Regions from separate parts of the Amycolatopsis sp. NPDC114484 genome, predicted to be linked through region 1. Evidence: riboswitches for the same ligand, from Rfam matches in the RefSeq annotation. Region 1 holds a riboswitch; the other holds the start of a gene.

Region 1 (4,298 bases):
CCACCGCCACCACAGTCACCACCATGAGCAGGGCGCACGCGGCGTACGCCATCTGGTTGTTCAGCTCCCCCGGCCTGCTGATCAGCGTCGCGACGGCCACCGGAAGCGTCGGCGCGTCCGGCCGGGCGAGGAAGCTGGTCGCGCCGAACTCGCCGAGCGCGACGACGTACCCGAAGCCCGCCGCGGCCACCACCGACCGGGCGACCAGCGGAAAGTCGATCTCCCGCCACACCCGCGCCGGGCTCGCGCCGAGCGTCGCGGCGGCCTGGCGCAGCCGGACGTCGACCGCGCGCAGCACCGGCAGGATCATCCGCACCACCAGCGGCATGATCACCAGCGCTTGAGCGAACGGCACGAGCAGCGGCGACGTGCGGAGGTCGCCGGGCAACGCGTCGAGCGTCACGAGATAGCCGAAGCCGACGGTCACCGCTGAGACGCCTAGCGGCAGCATCAACGCGACGTCCATGGTTTCACCCATCCCGCGCGCGAGCCCTCCCGGCGAACGGCGGAGCGCCACCAGCACCACACTCGCGACCAGTCCGACGGCCATCGCCAAGAGCGTCGCATCAGTGGCTGCGGCGAGCGAATTCTGCGCCGCGATCCAGCCGGACACCTGCAGCGCGCCGTTCTGCCCCACGGTGTTCAGCGCGCGGTACCCGGCGAGGCTCCATCCGTCCGAAGTGGACACTGACTCGAGGAGCAGCGAGACGATCGGCGTCAGCAACAGGCCGAGCACTACGGCCGCAGCACCGACTGTCCACCACTCCCCGCCTCGCGGCCGACGCGCCGTGACCTGCGCGGACCGCAGCTTCACCGCGTTCTCCCGCTTCCGGCGTGCCACCGCGCCAAGCACCAGCGCGGCGACCACAGCCGCGAACTGGATCAACGACAGCGCAGCCGCACCGGATAGGTCGAGCAGGTCGACCGTGCGGAGGTAAATCTCGGTCTCCAGCGTCCGGTAGCTACCGCCGCCGAGGATCAGCACCACACCGAAACTGGTGGCGCAGAACAGAAACACCACCGCGGCAGCAGACGCGACAGCCGGGCCGAGCGCAGGCAACGTCACCGACCGGAACGCCCGCCACGGCGAGGCACCGAGCGCCCGCGCCGCCTCGGTCGCGCGCGGATCGAGATGCGCCCACAACCCGGCGACCGTGCGCGCGACGACCGCGACGTTGAAGAACGCGTTGGCCAGCACGAGCGGCAGCACGCCGCCGTCCGGCCAGATCGCCCGGAACGCCAGGCCGACGACGACCGTCGGCAGCACGAACGGAACCAGCACGATCGTCCGCGCCAAGCCGACACCCGGCAGCCGGACGCGGGCGAGCAGATACGCCACCGGCAGCCCGGCGAGCACCGCGACCACCGTCGACGCGGCCGCACTGGCCAGCGTGAACCCGGCTAGCCGCCACGTCTGCGGATCGCCGAGGACAGTGTCGACGCCGCCCGCGGAAAACCCCCGGCCGACGATCGCGACGACCGGCCAGGCGAAGAACACCACCAGGAACGCGACCGGCAGCAAGCCGAGCAGCGTGAGCCCGATGGTGCGCGCGGGGATCACGCGCCCATGAGCGAGCGCCATTCCCCGATCCACTTCTCCCGGCCCGCCTGCACCTTGTCCGCGGGCATGGTGGCCGGCGTCTGCGGCTGCGGTGCCGCGGTGGCCCAGCCCGCGGGCAGTTCGACGCCCTGGCGCGCGGGGTAGACGTACATGTTGGCCGCGACCGTCGTCTGGAACTGCTGCGACAGCAGGAAGTCGACGACCTTCTGGGCCTGCGGGAGCTGCTTGCCGTTGGTGAGCACGCCCGCGTACTCGACCTGGCGGAAGCAGGTGTCGAGCAGCGCCTTGGTGCGCGGCTTGCCGTCCTCGCCGAGCTCCGCGGCCGGCGACGAGGCATAGGACACGACGATCGGCCGCGGGCCCTTGCCCGACGAACCGGAGAAGTCCTTGGTGTAGGCCTCCTCCCAGCCGCTGACGGTCTTGATGCCGTTGTCCTTAAGCTTCTGCCAGTAGCCCTGCCAGCCGTTCTCGCCGTACTTCGCGACCGTGCCGAGCAGGAAGGCCAGCCCCGGCGACGCGGTGGCCGGGCTCTCCGCGACGGTCAGGTCCTTGTACTTGGGGTCGGCGAGGTCGTCGTAGGTCTTCGGCTCCGGGAGGCCCTTGCTCGCGAAGTAGGCCGGGTCGATGTTCACGCAGACGTCGCCGAGGTCGACCGCCGCCAGCCGGTGCTGCGGGTCGACGGAGTAACGCTGTGGGCCGCGGTCGGCCTCCGGGCTGGTGTAGGGCTGGAAGACGCCCTCGCTGAGCGCGCGCGAGGCGAAGGTGTTGTCGACGCCGTACGCGACATCGCCGATCGGGCTGCCCTTGGTGAGCACGAGCTTGTTGGTGAGCGCGCCGGCGTCGCCGGACTTGAGGATCTTGAGCTTGATCCCGGACTGGCGCTGGAACGCGTCGAGCACGTCCTGCGGGGCGGCGAACGAATCGTGCGTGACCAGCGTGACGGTCGGCGTCTGCTGGTCAGAGCTCGCGGACGACCCGCCGGAGTCGCCGCTGGAGAGCGAGCAGGCGCTGGCGAGCACCGAGACTCCTGCGAGACAGGCCACCGTGCGGACGGTCCGCGACATCATTCTTCCCCTCCTGCACTGCGCCGGATGAGGGAGAGCGATACGGCCTCCCTACGCCGGCATGATCCGGATCCAGGTGCGAACGGTCGCGGGTGCGAGGCCCGCCTCTCAGCCCGGCGTACCGGACTCCCGTGGCAATGCCGCAGCGTAGCCGACACCATGGAGTGATGACTCAGCTATTGAACGACTCGGCGGTGGAGCAGGCCCTCGGCGGCGTTCCGGAGTGGCGGCGCGAGGACGGCACCATCGTGCGGACGGTCGAACTCCCGTCCTTCCCGGCGGCGATCGAGGTGGTGGACCGGGTAGCCGAACTCGCCGAGGAGGCCGACCACCATCCCGACATCGACATCCGCTGGCGCACCCTGACCTTCCGCCTCAGCACCCACTATCTGGGCGGCCTGACCGAACGCGACTTCGCGCTCGCCGGGCAGATCGACGAGGTGCTGGCGGCCCGCTGACCAGGTGTGACGTCCGCAACCCTGGCATAACGAGCGACCCTTTCGCGCGTCTCCCGGACAGACGCGATGAGAGGAGGCCGGGATGGTCCAGGCACTCGTGGTGGGGATGGGTTCGTTCGGCCTGATGGTGGCCGCCGCGGGCGGGGTGCTGTGGCACACCGCGCGCAATCGGCGTGACCTTGATCACAAGCGGTAACAGTGAGCTAGATCAAGGCGCTATCCCAGCGGTAATCGTCGGCACTCGCCCCGCTAGGACCCGCCATGAACAGCACATCCGCCCAGCTCACCGCCGCACAGCGCACGTGGGTCGCGGCGTTCTCGACCGCCGTCGTCCTGCTGTCGATGATCGTGCTCGGCCTGCTCGGCTGAGCCCCGGCCGGTTCACGGCAGCGGGAACATCCGGATGAAGAAGAACATGCCGATCCCGATGAGCCCGATCACGATCGACGCGCAGCCGACCAACCCCATCCGGACCGGCCCTTCCGGGACCGACTCCGCCGGGTTCCCGGGGTTCACCGCCACCTGAAGCGTCGCGTTCCGCCGCGGCTCGCTCCAGCCGACCGTCTCGGACTTGCCGCCGTGGACCTGGCCGTCCGGCCCGCGGTACTCGTACCTCGGGTAGTAGACCGTCCGGCTGTCGAGATCGGCCCCGCCGCGGCGCCGGTCGTACCCGGTCACCACCGCCTGGGTCCGCGGCCACGACGCCAGCCCTTTCTTGCGGCGGCTGGCTTTTCTCAGCTGGATCGAGGAACTCACCACGAGGGCGACCATGAATGCGCCCCACAGGGCATAGAGAACGATACGCACCGGGGCATCTTCGCCGGATAATCGGCGCGAGCGGGACGTTTCCCCGAAATTGCCCCTCGCGGGTCAGGTCACAGCTCGCCGGGAGGCGGGGCCGGGACCCGGTGGTGCCACTTCGCGTGCTCGACCCAGCCCGGCGGCAGCCACTGCCCGGTGACGAGCTGCGGATGCCGGGGATGCACCGCGTTCGCCCACGTCACGAAGAGCAGCTCGGCCCACTCCGACTGGATCAGCCAGGACACCGGGCCGCTTTCGCCGTTCCCCGTCACGTGCACGACGCCCGGGGCGACCATCTCCGCACCGGTGACGCCCGCCCAGTGCCACGCGTTCACCTGCGGCGTATGGAGATGGAATCCGTGCTCGCTCAGGTACAGCGCGCCGTGCGCGATCGGCACCCAGCGCGGGACCGCG
Region 2 (4,298 bases), on a different contig from region 1:
ATGGCCGCCGACCGCCTGGACCACGTGCCTGCTGGACTCGATCCCGCGCAAGCCGCGTCGCTGGCGGTGGGCATCACCGCGATCACCGCGCTGCGCGACAAAGCCCATCTCAAGCCCGGCGAACGCCTGCTGATCCGCGGCGCGACCGGCGGAGTCGGGTTTGTGGCGACGCAACTCGGCAAGGCGATGGGCGCGCACGTGACCGGGCTGACGAGCGCCAAAAACCTAGAGCTGGCAAAGGAACTCGGGGCGGAGATCGCTCTCGACTACCGCGATCCTGGCGACCTCGGGAAGTTTGACGTCATTCTCGACACCGTCGGCCGCGACCTCGACACTTTCCGGCGGTTGCTGACCCCGCGCGGACGGATGGTCGCGATCGCGTTCGACCTCGACCATCCGGTCCGCTCGCTTGGCTATATAGCGGCGAACTCGCTGCGCCCGACTCGCTGGGTGCGGGCCTTCAGCGGGAATCCGAAGGCGGATCTGCTCGCTGACCTGAGCCGGTGGGTCAATGCCGGGCTGGTTCGACCATTGGTGGATAAGGTGTTTCCGTTGGCCGATCTCGCCGAGGCACACCGCACGCTCGAAAACGGCGGTGTGCGCGGCAAAATCGTCGTCGAGGTGTAGCTCAGCGACGCGGACTCGACGCCTGCGCCCAAAACCGCTGCGGCACCCGTCCCGCGCCACGCGCCAGATACCCGGCCTCCACCGCGCTCCGCATCGCCAGCGCCATCCGTTCCGGATCCGCCGCCCGGGTCACCGCTGTCGACAGAAGCACCGCCGAGCAGCCGAGTTCCATCGCCAGCGTGGCATCCGACGCAGTACCGATTCCCGCGTCCAGCACGATCGGCACCGACGCGCGCGAGACGATCAGTTCGATGTTGTGCGGGTTCCGGATGCCCAGCCCAGTGCCGATCGGGGCGCCGAGCGGCATCACCGCGGCGCAGCCCGCCTCCTCCAGGCGGAGGGCGAGAACCGGGTCGTCGTTGGTGTAGGCGAACACCGTGAACCCGTCCGCCACCAGGCGTTCGGCCGCTTCGAGGGTCTCCAGCGGATCGGGCAGCAGCGTCCGGTCGTCGGCGTGCACCTCGAGTTTGATCAGGTTCGTTTCGAGCGCCTCGCGGGCCAGCTGGGCGGTGAGCACGGCTTCCGCCGCCGTCCGGCAGCCCGCGGTGTTGGGCAGCAGCTCGATGTCCAAGCGCCGCAACAACTCCAGCACCCCGGAGCCGCCCTCGGCGTCGGCTCGGCGCATCGCCACGGTGGTCAGCTGGGTGCCCGACGCGACCAGCGCGCGTTCCAGCACCTCGAGATTCGCCGCGCCACCGGTGCCGATGATCAATCGCGACGACAGCTTGTGTTCGCCGATGATCAGGTCGTCCATGCTCAACCTCCTTGAACCGCGGTCAGCACTTCGAGGTGCGCGCCCTTCGGCACGACCGCTTCTTCCCATTCGCCACGCCGCACGACCTCGCCGTTGACCGCGACGGCCACGCCCCGGCGTTCCGCGCCCAGCGCGTCGAGGACCGCGGAAACGGTGCTGTCGTCGGGAAACTCCCGCCACTCGCCGTTGACCTTGATCTCCATCAGACTCGCTCCTTCTCGACCAGCCGGGCGGGCGTCGCCGCGGCGACCTCCGGCGACGGGGCTTCGCCGGCCAGCCACGCGACCACAGCGTCCGCAGTCGCGGGTGCCATCAGCAAACCGTTGCGGTGATGCCCGGTCGCCGCGTACACGCCTTCGCTCACTTCGCCGATGTACGGCAACGCATCTCGGCTCGCGGCGCGCAGTCCGGCGGCGACTTCCACCAGCTCGTACTCCGTGATGCCGGGCAGAATCCGTTCCGCGTTCTCCAGCAGCTCGCGTACGCCGCGCGCGGTGACGGCCTGGTCGAAACCCGCTTCGTACTGCGTCGCGCCAAGGACCAGTTCGCCGTTTTCTCGCGGTACCAGATAGATCGGCCGTCCTTCGACCATCGCGCGCACCGTGTACGGCGGAGGCGGCAGGCAACCCCGACGCGGACGCAGCCGCAGGATCTCCCCCTTGAGCGGGCGTACGGCGTGCTCCAGCAACGGATGCAGCTGACCGGTCCACGCACCCGCGGCGAGAATCACCGGACCGGACACTTCGGAGAGGCTCTCGAGCCGTTCGCGACGGAACTCGACCCCACGCTTCGTAGCCGCTTCGCTCAGCGCTGTGAGCAGTTTCCGGTTGTCCACGGCTAAATCGCCCGGCACACGCAGGCCGCTGCGAACCGCGCCAAGGCCCGGCGCGAGCCGCTTCGCCGCGCGGCCGGTGAGTGTCTCGACGTCGCGGCCGAGCGAACGCAGGTACCCGGCGAGGATGTCGAGGTGCCCGGCGTCGGCGCTGTCGAACCCGACGACGATCGTGCCGTGCTCGGCCAGCCCGGGATCGGTCCCTTCGGCACCGAGTTCCCGCGCGAAGCTGGGCCAGCGCCGCAATGACGCTTCCCCCAGGCTGAGCACGGCTTCCTCACCCGGCCACGCCTCGGTGACCGGGGCGAGCATCCCGCCGGCCAGCCAGGACGCGCCGCCGCGCACCGGATCCGGGTCGATGACCGTGACGCGCCATCCAGAGACGGCCGCGCGCCAGGCCGCGGACAGCCCGATGACGCCGCCGCCGACGACAGTGACGGTTGTGGTGCTGGTGTTCACAGTGGAATCACGCTCCCTGCGCCGGCATGACCCGGATCAGGTTCCACGGTCGGAGCGGCAGCTCCCTCTCAGCCCGTGCCTCGGGCTCCCGTGCGGACTCCAACACCGTAGCGCGCGGGTAACGTCACCGCCATGCCTGCCTTGACCGGAGACCAAATTCGCACCCGTCTCGCCGACGCCCGGCTGTACTTGTGCACTGACGCCCGTGCTTCGCGGGGAGACCTTGCTGAGTTCGCTGACGCCGCGTTGGCGGGTGGCGTCGACATCGTGCAGCTGCGGGACAAGACCGGGGGCGCGCCGCTGGAGGCCAAGCAGGAAATCGCGGCGCTGGAGGTGCTGGCGGAGGCCTGTGCGCGGCACGGGGCGCTGCTGTCGGTGAACGACCGGGCGGATGTGGCGCTGGCGGTGGGGGCGGATGTGCTGCATCTGGGGCAGGACGATATTCCGGTGTCGCTTGCGCGGCGGGTGCTGGGCGACGACGTGGTGATCGGGCGGTCTACCCATTCGGCGGAGCAGGCCGCGGCGGCGGCTGGTGAGGACGGGGTGGATTACTTCTGCACTGGGCCCTGTTGGCCCACGCCGACTAAGCCTGGGCGGTTTGCGCCTGGGTTGGGGTTGGTTCGGTCTACCGCGGCTCTCGGGACTGAGCGGCCGTGGTTCGCGATCGGCGGGATTGACGAGGCTCGGTTGCCGGAGGTGCTGGAGGCGGGGGCTTCTCGGGTTGTGGTTGTTCGGGCTATTACTGAGGCTGAGGATCCTAAGGCTGCTGCGGAGGGGCTTAGGGTTCGGCTTTCTTAGGGGGGCTCGTCGCCTGGCGGCGACATTGCTGCGGTGTTGCGTGGGGGCACCCCGAAGCTTGATTGTGATGACGGTCTGAGGGTGCTTGTCAAGGCGGGAAAGATGCCTTGACAAGCACCCTCAGACCGCATTTTGGCTTCGTATCGGGGTGCGGGGGTGGTGTGGGTGCGTGGTTCGGTGGGTGCACCGGTGGCGGTTCGTGGTGGTCTGTGAGGACAACGGCGGAGGGAGGGCTACTCGCCTGCGTTTGACGGGACTGCGGGGGCCGTCGGAGTCTGGCTGGTGCTGGGGGCCTGCGAGCTCGTGCTCGGCTTCGAGGACGTTGACGGCGGGCGGCTCTGCTGCGTCTGCTCCGAAGGCGGCGGAGCGCTGGGCGTAGTCATGGGAGTGGACGTCGGGTTGTTCTGCTTCGACTCGCCTGGCGGAGGGGTCTGCGGCGCAGTACTCGGCGCGTTGTCCGGGTGGTCATCCCGCTGCTGGCTGGTATCCGGCTGCCGAGGGATCAGCCCGGTAGACACGCTTCCCTTGGTCGTCCAGTCAAGCCCCAGCAGAACGACCAACGCGACGACGAACGCCACCACGCTCGAAGCGATGATCAACGGCCACCGCAGCTTCCGCAGCTTTTCGCCCAGACTGTCCGACTTCTCCGGCTCGGTCGGCTTCAGCTCGGACAACCGGACCGTGGGCATGTTCGCCAGGTCAGCCGGGAGATACGCCGTTGGCGCCTCGCCGGGGGCGGTTGGCTTGTCGCTGGGCACCCGCACCGGTGCCAAGCCGCCGCGACCGCGTCGCGCAGCGGTTTCCATCGCCTTCCGCGCGGCATCACGA

The links. A riboswitch is a leader RNA that binds a small molecule or an ion and turns the genes downstream of it on or off. The one in region 1 is predicted to bind thiamine pyrophosphate.
Region 2: it holds a riboswitch for thiamine pyrophosphate, as region 1 does, so the genes downstream of both, thiO (glycine oxidase ThiO) here and ACZ7SW_RS36810 (thiamine ABC transporter substrate-binding protein) in region 1, are expected to answer to the same signal.

Annotation. Positions count from the first base shown of each region.
Region 1 covers NZ_JBVKDQ010000022.1:8,430-12,727, forward strand. Annotated here, with positions in the region: gene ACZ7SW_RS36805 (ABC transporter permease) at 1-1,582, opposite strand, end outside; gene ACZ7SW_RS36810 (thiamine ABC transporter substrate-binding protein) at 1,558-2,625, opposite strand; TPP riboswitch at 2,657-2,768, opposite strand; gene ACZ7SW_RS36815 (4a-hydroxytetrahydrobiopterin dehydratase) at 2,793-3,083, shown strand; gene ACZ7SW_RS36820 (DUF3592 domain-containing protein) at 3,465-3,890, opposite strand; gene ACZ7SW_RS36825 (hypothetical protein) at 3,959-4,298, opposite strand, start outside.
Region 2 covers NZ_JBVKDQ010000009.1:91,779-96,076, forward strand. Annotated here, with positions in the region: gene ACZ7SW_RS22685 (NAD(P)-dependent alcohol dehydrogenase) at 1-627, shown strand, start outside; gene thiG (thiazole synthase) at 629-1,381, opposite strand; gene thiS (sulfur carrier protein ThiS) at 1,384-1,584, opposite strand; gene thiO (glycine oxidase ThiO) at 1,584-2,672, opposite strand; TPP riboswitch at 2,669-2,774, opposite strand; gene thiE (thiamine phosphate synthase) at 2,805-3,470, shown strand; gene ACZ7SW_RS22710 (hypothetical protein) at 3,704-4,298, opposite strand, start outside.